One region of the Paenibacillus spongiae genome, then DNA from elsewhere that is predicted to be linked to it. Evidence: riboswitches for the same ligand, from Rfam matches in the RefSeq annotation. Region 1 holds a riboswitch; the other holds the start of a gene.

Region 1 (3,132 bases):
TGGGAATTGATGTTGCGCATGGCTGAATAAGGCTGCACTTCTAACGTGTTGCATGAGCAGCCGCAATCGTCGGGTATGCGATGGAAATCCTGTGTCACGGGGGATGGGTATGATAAAGGAAGGCAAGTAGGCTGAAACTTTGTGAAAAAAAGAACTTTCTGACCCCGAGCGGATACAAATCACAATAACTGTCCTTATTATAATCTTCTCTCTGCGGTGCGGCAACAAGAAAAGTCTGATGAAGGAGCACAGGCGGAATTGAGCATGATAATGGACGGACATCCGTCTCTTGAGGCAATTGTCGATTAGGAGTATACTAGGGGTATTAGCGCACTTCCGGCAGGGGCTGTCTCATTGAAGAGAGCCCTGAAGGCGGAAGCGGCGAAAACGGGAGGGAATGCACATGATCACAGTTACCGATTTAGCGAACGAGAAAATACTAGAGATGCTGGAGGCCGAAGGTACGCCGAATATGTTTCTTCGCGTCAGCGTGAAGGAAGGCGGCTGCAGCGGATTTTCATACGGAATGGGTTTTGACGACGAGCGTAATGCCGACGATCAATTCATGGAAATTAACGGGCTTACCGTTGCGGTAGACAACGAAAGCCTCAAATATTTGAACGGACTTGAGATCGACTTCAAGGAATCCGCCATGGGTGGCGGCTTTACGATGCATAATCCGAATGCTTCCGTAACATGCGGCTGCGGTTCTTCGTTCCGTACAGCTACGGCTGCGGGCAAACCGGCTGCCGAAGGCGAATGCTGATCCATTAGAGGGACTTCGTGCCCCGCGTATAGATGCAAGCCCCGAGCGAAGCCATTACAGCTATCGTTCGGGGCTTTTTTGCGTGTTGTCAGAGCTTCCGTTCAATCGTATGAAGCCGTCCACCTGGACCAGTTCCAGTATGCAGGTCGGTCCAAGACATCCGTACAGCTAAATAAGTTCAATTATTTGAACACAGCTAACCGTATGGGCAGAATGGTCTTTCAATGGTCTTACGATCACTGCCGGTACCGTCCATGAATGCAAAATTTTCTTAGTTCGATCGATGTAGCTGAGAAAGTATTGTACAGCATGCAACATTATCCTCGTCATACAGCCTCAATGACTATATTGTTGTACTTTATACAGCATTGGGGATGCGAAATCATCGGTTAACCGCTCTGCAGGGGAGAATTATTGCAGATTTTACAACAATCATCAATTCATCAGCGTTTTACCCGTCCAATGTTGTATAACATACATGAATACGCAGCCATAACGGTTTCCTGCCAACGAACCGCTGCCGCTTTCCATAATCAATCTTCAAGCACTGTGTCGCTATTCCTTACTTTGATTCAACCTATATAATTAAGCGATTTTTAAAATAGTGTTGTATTAATATTAATCATTATGTATACTTATGCAGTGATGTGAACCATCGCTCAATAAAATAATTTGGAACAGGTGCTCCGGGAACTTTCCCCGGCGCTTAATAGGGAAGTCCGGTGAGATGCCGGCGCGGTCCCGCCACTGTAACAGAGGAGTCTGCAGCCTAGAGCCACTGATTGAGCTTTCAATTGGGAAGGCGGCTGCGCGGACGTTGATTCTGAAGCCAGGAGACCTGCCTGTTCTTGAAAGCACTGCTGTACCTACGGGAGATAGGGAGGTGTTAAAGATGGCAGCCGCCGTTGTACGTAAACGAGAGGCATCTTTTCCCTTGTCTTCATAAGGGGAAGGATGTCTTTTTTGCATGAATGTATGAATAACAGACCTAATTTATGGAGGCGAATCTTACATGGTGAGAAGCAGCAGTTTGGGATACCCGCGGATCGGAGCGGACCGGGAATGGAAGAAGGCGCTTGAAACGTTCTGGTCGGGCAAGCTGGAGGAGGCTGAGTTCACGGCACGGCTTCAAGAAATCCGGCTAAGCCACTTGAAGAAGCAGCAGCTGAAAGGGATCGATTGGATTCCCGTCAACGATTTCAGCTTCTATGATCATATGTTGGATACGGCAGCGATGTTCGGGATTGTTCCGAAGCGCTTCGCCTACGAAGGAGGACGCGTGCCGCTGTCCGTCTATTATGCCATGGCCAGGGGAACGCAAGGGGCTGCTGCTTGCGAGATGACGAAGTGGTTCAATACGAATTACCACTATATCGTGCCGGAACTAAGCGATGCGGCACCGGCTCTAACGGAGAATCGTCCGCTCGCCGCTTACAAGGAAGCGAAGGAGGCGCTCGGCATCGAAGGGAAGCCGGTACTGGTCGGCCTGCTCACATTCCTGAAGCTGTCCAAAGGCTATGACGCCGCCGGCATCGACGCTTGGATCGAGCGTCTGCTCCCGCTGTATGTACAAGTTGTGCAGGAGCTGGAGCGGGAAGGTGTGCAATGGGTGCAGATCGACGAGCCGATTCTCGTCACGTCCGTGTCGGATCAGGATATCATCCGTTTGAAGACGATCTACGAAAAGCTTGCCGAAGGAGCGCCGAAGCTGAAGATTATGCTTCAAACGTATTTCGAAGCGGTCGACAGCTACGAGGAGATCGTGAAGCTGCCGGTCGACGGTATCGGTCTGGATTTCGTCCACGGCGGGAACGGGAATCTGGCTGCGCTGACAAAGCATGGGTTTCCCGCGGGCAAGCTGTTGGGCGCCGGCGTAATCGACGGGCGCGGCATCTGGCGCGCCGACCTGGAGCAGAAGCTGGATCTGATGGGTCAGCTTGCGGATAAAGTGGGATATGACCGGATTATCGTGCAATCATCCTGCAGCCTGCTGCATGTGCCGGTAACCGCCGAGAGGGAGACGCAGCTTGCCCCCGAGCTGCGCAATGCGCTCGCCTTCGCCGACGAGAAGCTGGATGAAATCGTGCTTCTTGCGGGTGCAGCAGCAAGCGGCGCTTCCGCCGCGGCAGCGTTTGCCGGGCAGAAGGAGGCGCTAAGGAAGCTCCAGCAATCGCCTGCGCGCAGCCGGGAAGACGTGCAGCAGGCGGTATCGCTCATGGCGGCTCAATCTGCAGCACGCGCTAGCAGCTTTAAGGAACGCCACAGCATTCAGCTGCAGAAGTGGCAGCTTCCTTTATTGCCGACGACGACGATCGGGAGCTTCCCGCAATCGGCAGAGGTACGCCAGGCGCGTCAAAATTGGCGCA
Region 2 (3,132 bases), 970 kb from region 1:
AATGTCCAGATCAAACTAAACATTGGAAGCGATTTAACGATAACGCGATGCGAAGGGAATCAAATCAAGCAGGTCTTCATTAATTTATTGAAGAATGCCATCGATGCCATGCCCGGGGGCGGAGACGTTGAAATCGACCTTCAGCCTCACCGTAACCAGACGGTAGCCATTACTATAAAGGATCACGGGGTTGGCATTCCCAAGGAGCAGCTTGAGAAGCTGGGCGGTCCCTTCTATACGACGAAGAGCAGCGGTACCGGTCTTGGCCTGATGATCTGCAACCGGATTGTCGAGGCCCATCATGGTACGATATCGTTCGCAAGCGAGCTGGAATCCGGTACAACCGTAACCGTCGTGCTTCCTGTCACAGAAAAGTCGATTTAAGCGCCGGCCTTTAGTTTGCGGTTAAACATAACGGTTCTTTCGCCATTATCGGCTTCAACGGCGGCATCCCATATCCCAGCCATTAGCGGCACCGCATCTCCGTTATATACACCGGGTGCAATCTCCTTCAGCTCGAAGCTAACAACTCCGCATACCATATTCGACATGGATAAGCGAACATGGAGTTTATAGCTGCTTGCAGGCATTCCGTCCGGTTTCGATAGCTTGACAGTAAAATCGTTGCTCTGAAGCCGCTTGACCGGATAGGTTCCTAGCGTCATCTCAGCCTTCAAGCCGTCAACAGTCTGCAGGATGGTCGCGGGCGGAGCTTCTGCCGCCCATCCGGCTTGTGTCCGAATAGCCGCTGCAATTGCGATGACGGCTATAAGGGCTGCGATCCATAATCCGATTTTCTTGTTCAACGCATTCATTAACGTCGCTCCTTTTGCAAAATTCCGATTCGGAATCAGAAGCAGCCCTCCTTAATGAGAAGGGCGTTACCTTACCTATGAAGTATGCAAACAATCGCTTTTCAAGACCCTTTGCATGGCGTTTTGTTTAAATATCGAAAAGATAATTTTCGCGATACGCTGCTTCTATATCCTGAAGGAAGATACCCGGTCGGCTGCCTATGACGTTGTCTGCTGCTTCTTATTGGTAGACAACCCGAGCAGGGGGATGATATAGTAACAGATGCACAATTGCATACTCGTTTCAGGTGCCGGCTTCGTTTGTTTGTCGTTTTGGGAGAACGGAGTTTTCGGCTTAAAAGGGAAGACCGGTGAAAAACCGGCACGGACCCGCCACTGTGAGGAGCGTCAAGGGGAGGCAGCTTTCATGCCAGCCATCCCGTTGACAACGCACCAGCTTAAGTCACTGAATGGCTATCATTCGGGAAGACGTTGGCTGCGCATGCTCTATAGTCAGGAGACCTGCCTGTGACGTTAGAACGCGCTACCTACGTGGTATAGGAGGTGTTGGAATGGCTGTGATACGATTTTGGGGACGAATACCGCCCGCGAGGCGTAAGTCCATACAGCCGCAGTTCTTCGGAACGTAGAGCATTTCCGGCACGTTATGCCAGGAGATGCTTTTTTTGTTGTCCATATTGGATAGCTGGCAGCACGGCTTCGTTTATGATTTTTGCTCTCGGGGCTAGTTTTGCTGCGAAGTAATTTCAATGAAGTATAGTTCCACAAAACGAAACCTATGCTTCCGAAGCAAGTTTTGTTATGAAGTAATTTCAACGAAGTATAGTTCCACAAAACTTTTAAGGAGTGCTTGACCAATGAAACAGAGACAAAGATTTACGTGGTTCAAAATGGGGATGATGGTCCTGCTGACTGCGATGCTGCTCTTGACGGCAGCCTGCGGCAGCAAAGCGGGGGAGACGAACGATACTGCAGGCAGCGGAAACGCGGTTAATACACCGGCAAATACGAACAAAGCAGATGATCCCGCAACAAGCGGCAATGCGGGCAGTTCGTCCGCCGCAACTGTATATCCTTTGACCGTGAAGGATGCGACCAATGTAGAGATAACCTTTAATGCCGCTCCGCAGAAGGTCGTAACGCTGGTTCCGAGCGAGACTGAAATTATGTATGCCATCGGCGCAGGCGATCAAGTGGTAGGCGTGGACGATTATTCCAACTATCCGGCGGAAGCGGCGGAGAAGACGAAGATCGGCGGCATGGAAGCGAACATCGAGGCCATCGTAGGCTTGAAGCCGGATCTTGTGCTGGCATCTTCAGGGATGAACCAAGCCACCATCGACAAGCTGAGAGAATTGAAGCTGAATGTCTACGCATCCGATCCGAAGACATATGACGCTGTTATCGAGAAGATTAATCAAGTCGGCATCATTATGGATCAGAAGGCGGAAGCAGAAGAAGTGACGAAGCATATGCAGGATGTTAGACAGCAGGTGCAGGATACCGTGAAAGACGCGGCGAAGCCGAATGTGTATTTGGAATTCTCGCCGGGCTGGACGGTCGGAGCAGGAGAGTTTCTGGATGAGCTGATTGCCACCGCAGGCGGGATCAATATTGCGGATCAGAAGGGCTGGTACGAGATCGATCCGGAGCAGGTGATTAAGTCCAATCCTGAAGTCATCATCTATGCTTCTATGCCCGTGAAGGAAGGCGAAGTGAATCCGATTCTGGATCTCATTCAGAAGCGGCCGGGCTGGGATTCGATTAATGCCCTTAAGAACAAGCAGGTTCACGAAGTGGATTCAGATCCGCTTGTACGTGTAGGACCTCGCCTTGCAGATGGTCTGCAGGATGTAGCGAAGAAAATTCATCCGGATCTATTCAAATAGATGCGTCTCAAACTATACGTCTACGGAGGAGCAGCCATGCTCCTCCTTGCCGCATCTATCGTCATTAGTTTGTCCATCGGTTCCGCCGCTTTGCCGCTCGGAGAGGTGTGGGGGATTCTTCTGGATCAGCTGCCGTGGGCCGGTAATGGAGATGCGAAATGGGATGAAAGCTCCGTAGCGATCGTTACACAGGTGAGGCTGTCCCGCATTCTGCTGGCGGTACTCGTCGGCGCCTGCTTGTCTCTGGCGGGTGCCGGATTTCAAGGGGTGCTGCGCAATCCGCTTGCCGATCCGTTCACGCTTGGCGTTGCGTCGGGATGCTCCGTTGGCGCGGCTTTTCTCATTCTGTTCGGTTATCAAACCATCTTGGGTATATGGAGCATTCCGATCGTCGCATTCGCTACCGGAATGGTTACCCTCGTCATTGT

What was found. Region 1 has a riboswitch for cobalamin ahead of metE (5-methyltetrahydropteroyltriglutamate--homocysteine S-methyltransferase). Riboswitches for the same ligand answer to the same signal wherever they lie in the genome.
Region 2: linked by a shared signal. The riboswitch ahead of L1F29_RS12570 (ABC transporter substrate-binding protein) and the one ahead of metE (5-methyltetrahydropteroyltriglutamate--homocysteine S-methyltransferase) in region 1 are both predicted to bind cobalamin.

The regions. Positions count from the first base shown of each region.
Region 1 covers NZ_CP091430.1:1,732,588-1,735,719, forward strand. Annotated here, with positions in the region: gene L1F29_RS07965 (HesB/IscA family protein) at 404-766, shown strand; cobalamin riboswitch at 1,429-1,626, shown strand; gene metE (5-methyltetrahydropteroyltriglutamate--homocysteine S-methyltransferase) at 1,779-3,132, shown strand, end outside.
Region 2 covers NZ_CP091430.1:2,701,155-2,704,286, forward strand. Annotated here, with positions in the region: gene L1F29_RS12560 (PAS domain-containing sensor histidine kinase) at 1-384, shown strand, start outside; gene L1F29_RS12565 (FixH family protein) at 381-815, opposite strand; cobalamin riboswitch at 1,084-1,338, shown strand; gene L1F29_RS12570 (ABC transporter substrate-binding protein) at 1,673-2,704, shown strand; gene L1F29_RS12575 (FecCD family ABC transporter permease) at 2,705-3,132, shown strand, end outside.